DNA from 3 places in the Enterococcus sp. AMC2644 genome. Region 1 is predicted to be linked to each of the others. Evidence: a T-box and tRNA genes for the amino acid it is inferred to sense, from the RefSeq annotation. Region 1 holds a T-box; the other regions hold tRNA genes.

Region 1 (4,617 bases):
GCCTTGTAAATTGCTTTATCTGTTAGACGAACTTGCTCTTTTAATTTGTCATCGGGAAGTGCATTTAGTTGTGGATGCGAATAGGAATGACTAGCAATTTCGTGTCCTTGTTCATGAACCTCTTTGACAACTTGAGGGAATTCCTCTGCCATTTGTCCAAGCATAAAGAAGGTTGCTTTTACGTTTTTTTCGTCCAATATTTGTAACAAACGCGGTGTTGTATCTCCACCAGGACCATCGTCAAATGTTAAAGAGATATATTTTTTCTTCGGATCTAAAGCAGTTGTTTCTTCCGATAACTGATTTGGATCGACTAAATCTGTTTGAATAAATGATTGCACATCACGATAATTAAGTGTCAGTTTATCGATACCAGTCTTATTTTCCGGTAAGGTTACTTCTAAATGTTCTGGTGTATACGTCGTACTTTCGAAATTAATACGGGGTAAATCTAAAACAGCATCTAAAATATCTTGTGGTTTCTCTGCATCATCCAATAATTTTTGTTGAATGACTTGCTGAATTCCTAATAAATTAGCATTTGAGCTAATTAAAGCTTTCGAAGTAATTTCTTCCCCGGTATCTGTATTGATATAAATTGGTTTTTCGGTCCGCTCGTTTTCTTTTTTGAATATTTGTTCCTCGGATTTCCAATCATAAGTGTCAACATTCAAGGCATAAGAAGAAAGATGATCCGTCCGTTTTTGTTTTTCCACGCCGCCTACCACAATGGCTTGTTTTGGATGTTTAAGTTTTTTAATTTCTTGTTTCATCAACTTTGTCAGTTGTTCTTCGGTGTTTTTATAAGGAAGTTTTTCTTCTTTTGGAATATAAATAATTTCTTTGATAGTATCGTCATTTAGCTCTTTTTTTTCACTAGCGACACCACTTTTTTCTTGCTCTAGCTCAATTTTGCCAACTAAATTAGTTGTCTCTTCATCAAGTTTTGCTTGAAGCTGTTGTTCTTGGATCTTGCCATACACTACATATGTTCCACCACTGACGATAATCAGCACGCATACAAGAAATGCAATCCACAGAAAATATGGAAGTTTCTTTGGTGATTGTCCTGAGTGTCGATCGCTGCGTCTATTTTTTGTGTTTTCTGTAGTCATAAGCCCTCTTCTTTCATTTTTATAAAAGTAATTACTACCACTGTAACACGATTGAAATATTCAATCAATGAAAATACCGTAAATGAAATTTTCATTTACGGTACTGTTTTTATTTTTCAATTTTTGTTAATCCACCCATGTATGGAACTAATACTTCAGGAATCGTTACACTGCCATCCGCATTTTGATAATTTTCCAATACAGCAGCTACTGTTCGGCCCACTGCTAATCCAGAACCATTTAGTGTGTGTGCATATTGAATTTTATTATCTGTATCACGATAACGAATCATCGCTCGACGTGCTTGGAAGTCTTCACAGTTAGAGCATGAACTGATTTCGCGATAGGTGTCTTGTGCTGGAATCCAAACCTCTAAATCATAAGTTTTAGCTGCAGAGAAGCCCATATCGCCCGTTGACAATGCCATAACACGGTAAGGTAAATTTAGTTTTTGTAAAATTGATTCGGCGTCTGCGGTCATTTTTTCTAATTCATCATAAGAATGCTTGGCGTCACTGAATTTTACCATTTCGACTTTATTGAATTGATGCAAACGAATTAGTCCACGAGTATCACGACCTGCACTGCCTGCTTCTGAACGAAAAGCTGGGCTGAGTGCTGTGAAATAAATTGGTAATTGTTCTTGTTCTAAAATTTCGTTGCTGTAATAGTTTGTTAAAGGAACTTCAGCTGTAGGAATTAAAGTTAAATCAGAGTTTTCTAGTTGAAAAACATCTTCTTTAAATTTTGGAAATTGGCCAGTTCCAAACATTGCTTGGCTATTTACAGCATAGGGAGTAATCATTTCAGTGTAGCCATGTTCGTAGACATGTTGATCTAACATGAAATTATACAATGCGCGTTCTAAGCGTGCGCCTAAACCAGTATAGTAAACAAAGCGGCTACCAGAAACTTTTGCTCCACGTTCGAAATCTAAAATACCTAAGTTTTCAGCAATTTCCCAGTGAGGTTTTGCTTCAAAATCTAATAGTGGAGGCTCACTCCAACGACGAACTTCTACATTGTCATCTTCATCTGCCCCGATTGGTGTACTTTCATGTGGAATATTCGGTAAAGTCGTAGCAATAACTTTCAATTGTTCATCAATTTGAGAGATTTCACCATCCAAGGCTTTAATTTTGCCACCAACCTCTTTCATTTCAGTAATTTTGGCAGTAGCATCTTCTTTATTACGTTTTAATTGAGCAATTTCTGCCGAAACATCATTGCGGTATTTTTTTAAATCTTCAACTTGAACTAACAAGCCACGACGGTCTTCATCTAATTTTAGAAACTCAGCGAGAATTTCTTCAGAAACGCCACGTGTCTTTAGTTTTTGTTGTACAGTATCAAAATTTTGACGAATCATTTTAATATCTAACATCATTTTTCCTCCTATTGTTATATAAATAAAATAAAAAACTATTTCATCCCTAGCAAAATAGCTTGGGACGAAATAGTTGTTCGCGGTGCCACCCAAGTTCGGCCAATTGCCGCACTTGACCTCGTAACCTGAGGGAAGGTTCTTTCTTTCAAAAGACGCATTATAAGAACTGGATTCCCAAATAGCTTTTACTGATTTTCACCAACCATCAGTTCTCTTAACTAAAAGTCTATTTTGTACTAGGTTCTTTGCATATTCTCTATTTAATTGGTTTTAGCATAGCTGAATTTTGTATTTTCGTCAACCGTTGTTATTAGGGTTGTGGTAATTTGTTGCGGTGTAATGGTAAATGGATAATAAAAGAAGTCCATGTATGAGAAGATTTAGCATAAATATAGCCTCCGTGTAAAGCGACGATGCTTTGAGCAATTGCTAATCCTAAACCAGTACCACCTGTTTCTTGTGAACGTGATTCTTCTACTCGATAGAAACGGTCAAAAAGTGAGTCTAATGCTCGCTTTGGAATCATTTTGCCATTGTTTTTAACTGTAATCACGACCTCAGTACCTACTTTTTCTACTTCCATTACAATTTTCGTCGCGCCTTTACCATATTTTAAAGCATTAGTTAATAAGTTATTAAAGACGCGAACTAGTTTTTCGGTGTCCCCATCCATTAAAATTTGTGGCGGTTGCGCAACAGTTTGTACATCAATTCCTTTTTTACTCGCTTCCAGTTCAAAATCAGCTGCCAATTGTTCAACAAGTTGTACCATATCAAATTTAATTAAATTAATCGGAACACTAGGCTGTCTCACTTTTGTATATTCAAATAGGTCATCAACAAGTGATTTCATTTGTTTTGCTTTTATATATGCTGTGTGCGTGTATTTCAATAAATCTTCTTCCGAATGGTATTGTCGATCTTCAATTAGTCCCAAATAACCAATAATGGAGGTTAAGGGAGTACGAATATCATGGCTGACATTAGTTATTAACTCATCTTTTGATTTTTCAATTTTCCGTTCCTCTTCGATAGCAGCAACTGTACTATCGACTAAGCCATTGATACTGCTCACTACGCGATTCAAATCACCTCGTAGTTCAAACGGAATACGATGGTCATAATTTCCTTCTGCAATATAATGAAGCTCGCTAATAATATGTCGTAATTGCATTTGACGATAGCGACGAATTAATCGCCAGTATAAGAAAGCAATGTCCAAAACAAGAAAAACTGGAACCAAAATATTTTTTCCACTTAAAAAGATTTCAGTATCAAAATTTTCGACAAAACTATTACGCGATTCAAAGATAGCTTCATTTAACGCAGGTGTGTTTGTTATAATAGAAGAAAGAATAAGCAAGATAGCAATGTTCACGATAATTAATAGAATGATCGTGACAATTGCTTCTGCAAATAGTTCACTGATTTCTTTAGAAGTAAGCGTGATTCGTTTTCTTTTTTCTGCTTTATTTTGCATCTATTTTGTATCCAACTCCCCATACTGTTTGAATAATTTTTTCACCGCCAGTTGCTTCTTCAATTTTATCACGCAAATGACTGACATGAACCATAACTGTTTTTGCAGATACGACACTTTCTTGTTTCCAAACCCGTTCAAAAATTTCATCTGCACTAAAAACGCGGTTCGGATGTGAAGCAAGTAAGTACAAGATTCCGAATTCCAAAGCAGTTAATTGAATCTCTTTTCCATCAATTGTTTTAACTTCATGTGAGTCACGATTAATAATCAATGAACTTACTTCTAAAACATCTGGTTGTGAGGAAGCAACTTGCATTTTAGTTCGACGTAAAAGTGATTTGACGCGAGCCATTACTTCTAATGGATTAAATGGTTTTGTCACGTAGTCATCAGCACCAGCAACCAATCCTTTAATTTTATCCATATCCGTTGTTTTAGCAGTTAACATAATAATAGGAATTTGTGATTCTTTGCGAAGTGTTTTTACAACTTGCATACCATCAACTTCAGGCATCATGATATCTAAGATTAACAACTCAATATCAGGCGTTGTACGCACTTTAGATAAAGCTTCCTTTCCATCGTAAGCTTTTATTGTTTCGTAGCCTTCATTGTGTAAATAGATACTAATC
Region 2 (4,617 bases), 890 kb from region 1:
TCCTCCTGGGATAATCGGGATGATTACTTGTAAAATTTGAATCAAAATGAATAAAATAGGTCCAGTAAGTGTCGAGTGTCCTACGAGACTTTGTAAGGCATTCATATCTTTAAAGACACCTAGTTGAAAGAAATAAACAGTTAGTACAATTGAGACTGCCATCCCGCTAAATGAAATCAAATTTAGAATTTTTTTTGTTTTTGCTACACTCATTAATAGACACTTCCTTTGCCGTATTTATCTTGATTATAATCGGAAACTATTAAAAAAGCATACATCTAAAGACCTAAATTTGATTAATTTATCTTTTTATTAAACTTTTTATGAAGGCTACTTTTTTTCCATTTGATTATAATCCGTTCGACTAAACCTGTCATCATGAAAGCGGCAGCAATGCTACCAGCAGTGATTATAACAATCATGATATTTTCAAAGGCAATGCTGTTATTTCCTAAGACCAATTCACGAACTGCTTTATATGCGGGACCTCCTGGAACAAGTGGAACCAGACTGGGAATATTAAAAATAATCATCGGAATTTGTTTTTTTCGAGAGAAAAAAATACTAAAACAGCCTATAACAAATGCTGCTAAAAAATTAGCAATACCTAAGCGACTACCATTTGTATAAACACTGACATAGACTAACCAACCAATACAACCAGTAATCCCGCTTGCTAGAAGGGCTCGACGAGGAACATTGGTTAGAACTCCGAAAGCAACCGTACTAAAAAAACCAGCAATGATATGCACGAAAAGCATCATAAAATATTCCCTCCAAATAGCATAAAGACTGTCGCTATACCTACACCAATTGATGCGGCAATGATAACGGCTTCTGTTCCTCGAGCTAAGCCACTAATTAAGTGTCCAGCTAAAATATCCCGAAAGGAGGTTGTAATAGCGACACCAGGAACCAAAGGCATTACAGCGCCGATGATAATATTATCAACATTGTTTGCCCAACTAAGTTTAACCATTAAAAGCGCCAGTGCCCCAATAATAAAAGAAGCTAAAAAATTGTCGAAGAATTGTAATTTTAAAGTTTTATTGGCATAATAATTTACTGAGAAGCCAATCATACCAATAATAAATGTAGAGATAAAATCATAGGATGAACCACCAAAAGCATACATTAACAAACAGCTCATGACGCCTGCACAAACAATTTGTAACCAAATTGGGAACATTGGTGTATCGTAATCGATTTTTTTTAAGGAGTTATACAAAGTCAGTAAATCAATTTTATGTTCAGCAAATTCGCGTGATAATTGATTGACTGCAACGACTTTCTCTAAATTGATAGAGCGGGTACCAACATTTTCAACTTGAGTATAATTGCTAGTGCGTAACCCCATGAAAATACCAGTTGCTGTTACATAACTGACACTATTGGGTTCATTTGCATTTGTTGCAATGCGTTTCATTGTGTCTTCTACACGATAGACTTCAGAACCACTTTCCATCATAATTTTCCCGGCTAACAAACAGGTTTCTACTACTAATTCTTTTGATGCAGTCATTTTGAAGCTCCTTTATCTAATTCATTTTTTTAAGATGATTTTATTCTATCTGTTTGCTTAGAAACCTACAAGAATTGTTTGCTGAAATTCAATAACATAACGATGATATTTGGAGGCATTCTTTCATTGCTTTTCCGAAAATTTCCAATGAAACGCTTGTTAAAATGAAAAGGAAGAGAAGATAAACCTTGAAAAAATCATTTTTTTAATGAAAAATCTAAATTTTGTTTTTTTTAATAAAAACACTTTAAAAAATCGTGAATGTCGGTTAAAATAACATTGACAGATTAAATTTTGATGAGGGGGGTTATTATGCGACATAAAGTATATACACGTGAACATATCTTGAAAGCAGCTTATGAAGTTATCGCAAAAGATGGCTTTACGAATTTTACTGCTCGAAATGTAGCAAAAAAAATGGGGGTGTCCACACAACCCATCTACCTTGAATTTGAAAATATGCAAGATTTAAAAAATACACTTGTAGAAACAGTTTATGAAGACTTAAAGAAAAAAGTTTTTTCCGTTGAGCACACGGGAGATAAATTGATGGATTTAGCAATCAACTATATTGATTTATCTCAAAAAAATCCGAAGCTATTTATTGCTTTGTTTATTGATAACTATGGTGGTGGTAAGTTGATGTATAAGCAATCTTACGATCATTTTTGTCAAACAATTCATGACCATAAAGAGTATGCCAATTTGTCTAAAGAACATTTGAAAGCGTTGCATACAGGCATTTGGATTTCTGTAACAGGTGTAGCAGCTTTGATGTCTTCAGGAGTTATTGAACCAACACGTCAACAGATTATTACCGTGATTCAACAAACAATTGATTCGATTTTAGCAATTGAAGCTAAGAAAAACGAAGAACAAGATGATTGAATCAATAAAGCTGTCCAAAAATGAATTGGACAGCTTTATTTGTTTATTAAGGAGAGTACGGGATTTGAACCCGTGCACCGCTTAACACGGCTCGCTGGATTTCGAGTCCAGTGCATTACCACTCTGCCAACTCTCCACATCGATATATTTTCTTCCTTTTTTGGAAAAAATGCAAGTGAAAAATAAAAAAATACCAGAGAAGGTTCTCTGGCAATTAATTTATAGTGAAAGGTATTTTTCAAGATAGTCAGCTAGACCATCGTCATCGTTTGTTTTTCCGGTCACGTCATTTGCAATATCTTTTAGTTGTTGTGTACCATTGCTCATTGCTACACCCCAACCTGCATAATCGATTAATTCTAAATCGTTATGTTCATCACCGAATGCAATCACATCTTTTTGATCGATTTTTAGATAATCCGCAATTACTGATACGGACATTGCTTTTTGGACACCTTTTGGTACAATCTCTAAAATAGCGTTAGGACCACCCCATGTGCGCACATCGATTTTATTTTCAAATTGTTTTTTCAATGAATCTGAAACGTATGCAGAAAACTTATGTTGTGTTTTAACGAGTAACGAAGTTGGATTCGTTGTTAAATTACTAAATAAGTTAGCCTCAGTTACTTTATCTGTTGCAAAAAAATGACCTTCAAAATCATTCAAATCATTAATATAGAATGTTTCCCGATTTTCAGCTGCAACAAAGTCTAAATTTAGTTTTTCTTTTTGTGCCAAAATTTCAAAAGCAATATCTCTTTCAATGGATAATTCACGTTCGAATTCCCATTTTTGATAAGGTTTGTGGACAAGAGCGCCATTGAAATTTACCATAGGTGTATCTAATTTTAACTGACGATAAAATTGTTCACTCATACGAAAAGGACGTCCGGTTGCAATACTAACGTAATGACCTGCTTGAGTTGCTTTGGTTAAAACCTCAGCTGTTCGAGAGCTAATGAGAGACTGACTATTTAATGTTGTTCCATCTAAATCGATAGCAATTAATTTTCGAGACATAAAAGGATTCCTTTCTTTAAATGAAATGCTCATCCAAAGTGTAACACATTCTAACAATTTAACAAATGTGGGAACTTGAAAATTCCTTGTTCTATAAGGTTTGTTAAAAAATGGGTGGCTTAAACACGAACGATTACTATATTTATTAAAAAATTTGTTAATAAAATGTTGAAAAAAACCTAGAAGCTTACTATAATCGGTAATTGTTCAACGGAAAGCCTAAAACCGCATTTATTTTTCTTTTTCTTTCCGGTGTTTAATTAAATTTAGGAGTGAATATGTATAATGGAAAAGTTTTTCAAATTAAAGGAAAACAAAACAAATGTATCAACTGAAGTCGTAGCAGGGATTACAACATTTTTTGCAATGAGCTATATTTTATTTGTTAATCCGTCAATTCTGTCAGCTTCTGGTATGCCATTTCAAGCTGTTTTCTTAGCAACGATTATTGCATCAGTTATCGGTACGTTAATCATGGGGTTATTTGCTAACGTCCCTTACGCACAAGCACCAGGAATGGGATTAAATGCCTTTTTCACATTTACGGTTGTTTTTGGATTAGGTTATACTTGGCAACAAGCACTAGCAATGGTCTTTATTTGCGGATTAATTAATATTTTTATTACAATTACTAAAATTCGTAAAATGATTATTCGTGCAATTCCCGAAAGCATGCAAAATGCAATTGGTGGCGGAATCGGTATTTTTGTTGCTTATGTCGGACTAAAAAATGCCAACTTACTAAACTTTTCAGCTAGTTCAGATGTGATTACTAGTTCTGCAGTCGAAGGCGATCAAGCTGTAAATGTTACAATGAATGGCGGTATTGTTCCAGCTTTGGCGAACTTTAATAATGCACCAATCATACTTGCATTGATTGGTTTAGTGCTAATGACAATCTTAGTGGTAATGAATGTTCGTGGCGCTGTTTTATTAGGAATTGTTGGAACTACGATTATTGGTATTTTAATGGGTGTAGTAGATTTAGGATCGATTGATTGGAAAGCTAATTCATTAGGTAGTTCAATTGGTGAATTGAAAACAACTTTTGGTGCAGCTTTTGGCGCGGAAGGGATGCAATCATTATTTAGTGATTCATCAAAAATTCCTCAAGTCATTATGACAATTATTGCTTTTAGTCTTTCAGATACGTTTGATACGATTGGTACTTTCATTGGAACAGG
Region 3 (4,617 bases), 770 kb from region 1:
TGCTCCAAAATGGGCCTCTAAAAAACGCGAAGAACTAAAAGAAAAAATTGATAATAATAGCATATCTGATCAAGAAACTTTAAAGAAAAAAAATATACTAAACTAATTAATAGATCTCAAACTAATCGTAAAAATCAAGAAATTATGGGACGACAAACAACTTTAGAATTTGATTCTATTATTACAATACAAAGAGATAATATCTATGCTATGCGGAACAAAATTATGACTGCCTCCCCAATACAGTTATCTGATATCATTGATATCTGTATTAATAATTCTATTGAATTATTTGTAAATAAAAAAGAGAATTTAAATTTACAAGCATTAAGCGATTTTATCTATAATAATATTGATTACAATTTTAACACATGCGAATTAGATAATTTGACTTCATTTTCAAGGAAAAAAGTTAAGAACTTTTTATTTGATCTTACAAAAAAACAAAAACAACAAATTCAATTTGTTATGCCTGATAGTTCTCAACAGTTATTTTTTCAACGAATAGTTATTCTAAAATCATTGGATAGCCTTTGGATTGAACAATCTGATAACTTACAACAGCTAAAGTCTGTTATAAACGGCAGGAATTGGGGGCAACATCGCCCTATTTTTGAATTTCAGGTAGAGGCTCGTCGTTCATTTTCAGAAATGAGAGAAGTTATTTATTTAGAAGTCTTAAGAAACTTTTTACTATCTGAATTAGTAAAAGATAGAGATGGATCCTTCGATATCGAATTTCCTTAGTTTCTCTATTGGACAATTATTCCAAACACAAAAAAGACATTTATCCCGATTATTCAAATATCAACCGGGATAAATGTCTTTCTCGATGCTTTGCTATCTATTAGATAATTTCAAAATTCTTAATTGCTCACACGTACGACGTTGACAGTGGTCGCTAATTGACTCAACACGTTTTTGATTTTTGTCTCATCGTTTTCATTAATGTCGACGTTGGCAATCGTTGAAGAAACAATACCCAACATATTAAGAATATTGCGATTGATAATCGTCAGACGATAAGGAGAATCAAAACTCATTTCTATCGTTGGAAAATTCACCGAACGTTTAATTTCGCCCCGTTTTCTTCTTCAAATTTTTTCATAAAAACAACAACCTAGGCATCGACGCCTTCTTTAGGAAAAGTATTGTACAAACTAGCTCACATGTCACCGACTGAACGATATTCTTTGACCACTTGACTGATAAATAAGTCAGATGAATCAATTTCATCATATAAAAGTTGTGCTTTTTCTTGGTCTTGTTTGATGATTTCAGGTACACCACCCAAATATTTTAACCATTCAAAAATTCGCGTAGCAGTATAAATTGCAAATGTTGGAGGCGTTTTATGCAATGAATTATTTTAGGCCTGCACCGCATAGTCTAATGCTGAAGTAAATATCAATTCTGTATTTAATAAATCTTCACGAATAATCACAATCGTCAATCCAGATGGACCAATACTTTTTTGTGCACTTGCATATATTAAACCAAAATCTTCCACACGGTAGTTATTCGATAAAATATTTGAAAACATATCCGCAACAATCGGCACTTTTCCAACATCAGGAATCTGCAATAATTCTCTTAAATAGTTGCTCAGCATCTTTCATAATTTTGTCAAATAAGGAAGAACGATAACTCATTTTCATTACGGATACTTCGCTATCTTGATAATTCACTAACTCTTTTTGGGCTTTTTCTAAAACAGGTTTTGTCAACACGTCTGTATCAGCTGAAAAATGATACACTGTCATACATTTTCTACACTCATTATTTCTTTTAATGTATTTAAATTTATATAATTCCAAGTATAAATAATAAATACGTTGAAATGGAAATCCATCTCAACGTATTTATTATTTGAAACGGAGAAGGAGGGATTTGAACCCTCGCATCGATCTCTCGACCTACACCCTTAGCAGGGGCGCCTCTTCAGCCACTTGAGTACTTCCCCAAAAGAAACAAACACCTTGTATCTCTACTTCATAAGTATACAATATATAAAATCAAAATATTATCTAATTATTCCTCATTTTAGGAAAATTAAAAATACTTCACTGATATTGCATGAAAATTTCAAGCCAAAAATTTCTTATCTTGCTTTCGTATCCACGTATTTTTACTTGATAAGATACAATTATTCGTATATCAAAAGAATGAATAAACCGATTTAATTTGTCCACTTCTTTTCTCAAGATAACTAGTGTGATTATTTTCGCAAAATTCTTCTGCAGAAATCATTCGCTTAGTAATTCATTGATTAATTCAATGATAAGTAATTGTCCACGAAAATAATAAATGAAAGTTTTTATCAAAATTAGTATTTTCTCGATGGCGGTAAAGACACTCACTGAAACATTAATATAAAGTTGATTTTCTGGATACAGTTGTTTTAAATCGTCGTTTAACTCACTAATATATCTTAATGTTATCTAATTGTTTTCAACTTCAATGTATTCAGATACTTGAGCAGTAACACCTGTTGTTGACTGCTCATCTAAATAATTCAAAATATTTATTTTACGTTGAATATTAGGTGATATAAACATGCTTTATCACCTTTCTATGTTTTCGTAGTTTTGACTTTCTTTCTCTAGTTATTCAAATTTTTCAGCTTGGATATCTAATAAAATGTTCGTCAAGTTTACCCAATCAACAGACCTGGGGGGATCTAACCAGACAACAACCTCCATTTGATCTTTTTCATAAAGTTTATTCACGTTTGTAATAACCACATCTGGTTTAGTTGTTGAATCAACAGTAACAACATTTAAATTAATATAAAAGGACAAGTTTTTCTTGATAAAACGGTTATAATTGTCCCCATATGAAAAATCAACCAATATTTTTACTGGTTCTGTGATTAGGTCAATTGGAATGACATTAATCAAAATCATTAAATAATTAAAAAACAAATAGACTCTAAACAGTGATAGTTCTGGAAACTGTTTAGTTAGTGATTGAACATACTGAAATGAAAATTTATAAAACTCAGGATAGTTTTGTTGGAAGAAGGTTACATTCAACTCAACGTCATCAAACATATTCAATGACTGATGAAAAATATTGAAATGGAGCTTAGTTAATTTCGTCTGAAGCTGAATTTTTAAGTTTTGATTTAGTACACTAAATCTTTTCTCGAATAATTGGATAAAGTCATGATTGACTTGCTCGACGGTTGTTCCAAAATTTCCTCCAACAAAATCTTGTTCCAACTTATCGTTAATAAACAGCCAGACGACAATCGTATACACAAGATTATCTGAAACATTTGGGAAAATTTCTTTAATTGGAGCAAAATAAGACAACATTAAAAAATGATTGACCTTTTGTTCACCCCAACCATTACCACTATCATAATGTTCTAGATAAATAGCCAGGTAATGAAAAAATTTTTCCTTTTCATAACTGGTTAGTTGGAAATTCTCCTTTAAATTATCAACAAGAAGCTCGGCTTGTTTCACTGTTTTCATTTTATAAATTTCTGACTTATTCAAATTAGTAATAGAAAATAGGCTACATAAAAAAGAAAAAATGTTCTGCTGATTACCTGTTATCTTTCTCTTTTTAAAATGAATTTGATACTGTTTGAGTTCTTTTTTGATTACTTGAAAAGCATTATAGGCAACAGAATAACTAACAAAGTTCTTTTCAGCAAAATCTTCTACGGATTTGAACTCATTTTTAAAAAAAGCAATAATTAGTTTCAAACATAATGATTCGCTTAAATAATGAGAAAGCAGTATTTTATTAGAATAGTTGCCATCGATTTCAAGCTCTATTTCAAATTCAGTACTATTAATCTTTAAACTATCTTCAATATTCAAGTAGCTGATATCTACTTTTAACTTTTCTGTTGCTTTATTCAAAAGAAACTTTGACAGTCCTAAATCTTCTTGAATTTTTAGAACTTGCTCTGACAAAGTAGGTCTTTGTTCAAGATATTTGAATAAGTTATAACTTCTTTGATCATCTTTATTTAAACAAAATTCATAGTTCATAGTTTATCAATTCTTTCTTCCGTAAATAACGGTACCGGTAAATTCACTAACTAGAGCAACATATTCAGAAATCATTGGTCGATCAAAACCGGCCCCACCTGAACTATCGTCATTTAATGAAACTTCTTCTTGCTCAAAGAAATGTTCATCTAAATACACTTGTTTTATTTCGTCACGTTTTCTATTCGTTGATTCGACGGTTTCTACTTTATCTTCAACGTTATCCTCAACTTCTGATTCTTCACTTTTAGTTGGTTCCTCTGTTTCAATGACGGCTTCCACAATTTCAGCTTCTGGTTCTTCACTACTTTCAGTAATATCCAGACTGTCCACAGGGTCAACCACTTGATTAGGATTCACTGGATTATAGATGGGTATTTCCGTATCTGTATCGGCATTAACGGTGCTGACTCCTACTTGAACGAAAGAAAGTAGAATCGAGCTGAACAAAATGAGATATTTATATTTATTCATTCATCTACATAAATTTCAAGTTAGATTAGAAATTTATGACTTCACCTCTCTTTCTCTTTTGTTTTTTTTAATACTATCCACATTCCAGTCAATACTAGAACAATAAAAATTCCAACGATAATGTATAATAGCC

What was found. A T-box is a leader RNA that pairs with one kind of tRNA and senses whether it is charged. The one in region 1 lies ahead of serS (serine--tRNA ligase), so its partner is inferred to be a tRNA-Ser.
Region 2: it has a tRNA-Ser gene. The T-box ahead of serS (serine--tRNA ligase) is inferred to sense a tRNA for this amino acid. The anticodon was not compared.
Region 3: it has a tRNA-Ser gene. The T-box ahead of serS (serine--tRNA ligase) is inferred to sense a tRNA for this amino acid. The anticodon was not compared.

Annotation. Positions count from the first base shown of each region.
Region 1 is NZ_CM177095.1:1,460,763-1,465,379, forward strand. It holds gene AC4BC5_RS07165 (polysaccharide deacetylase family protein) at 1-1,115, opposite strand, end outside; gene serS (serine--tRNA ligase) at 1,225-2,499, opposite strand; T-box leader at 2,560-2,761, opposite strand; gene AC4BC5_RS07175 (sensor histidine kinase) at 2,813-3,982, opposite strand; gene croR (response regulator transcription factor CroR) at 3,972-4,617, opposite strand, start outside.
Region 2 is NZ_CM177095.1:2,348,775-2,353,391, forward strand. It holds gene AC4BC5_RS11470 (TVP38/TMEM64 family protein) at 1-213, opposite strand, end outside; gene AC4BC5_RS11475 (threonine/serine exporter family protein) at 297-764, opposite strand; gene AC4BC5_RS11480 (threonine/serine exporter family protein) at 761-1,522, opposite strand; gene AC4BC5_RS11485 (TetR/AcrR family transcriptional regulator) at 1,835-2,410, shown strand; tRNA gene AC4BC5_RS11490 (tRNA-Ser) at 2,460-2,546, opposite strand; gene AC4BC5_RS11495 (Cof-type HAD-IIB family hydrolase) at 2,630-3,433, opposite strand; gene AC4BC5_RS11500 (NCS2 family permease) at 3,719-4,617, shown strand, end outside.
Region 3 is NZ_CM177095.1:687,350-691,966, forward strand. It holds gene AC4BC5_RS03345 (preprotein translocase subunit SecA) at 1-106, shown strand, start outside; gene AC4BC5_RS03350 (hypothetical protein) at 145-747, shown strand; gene AC4BC5_RS03355 (hypothetical protein) at 867-1,064, opposite strand; partial or broken gene AC4BC5_RS03360 (aminotransferase class V-fold PLP-dependent enzyme) at 1,121-1,763, opposite strand; tRNA gene AC4BC5_RS03365 (tRNA-Ser) at 1,876-1,963, opposite strand; gene AC4BC5_RS03370 (helix-turn-helix domain-containing protein) at 2,064-2,204, opposite strand; gene AC4BC5_RS03375 (helix-turn-helix domain-containing protein) at 2,607-4,010, opposite strand; gene AC4BC5_RS03380 (hypothetical protein) at 4,017-4,484, opposite strand; gene AC4BC5_RS03385 (WxLIP family cell surface protein) at 4,526-4,617, opposite strand, start outside.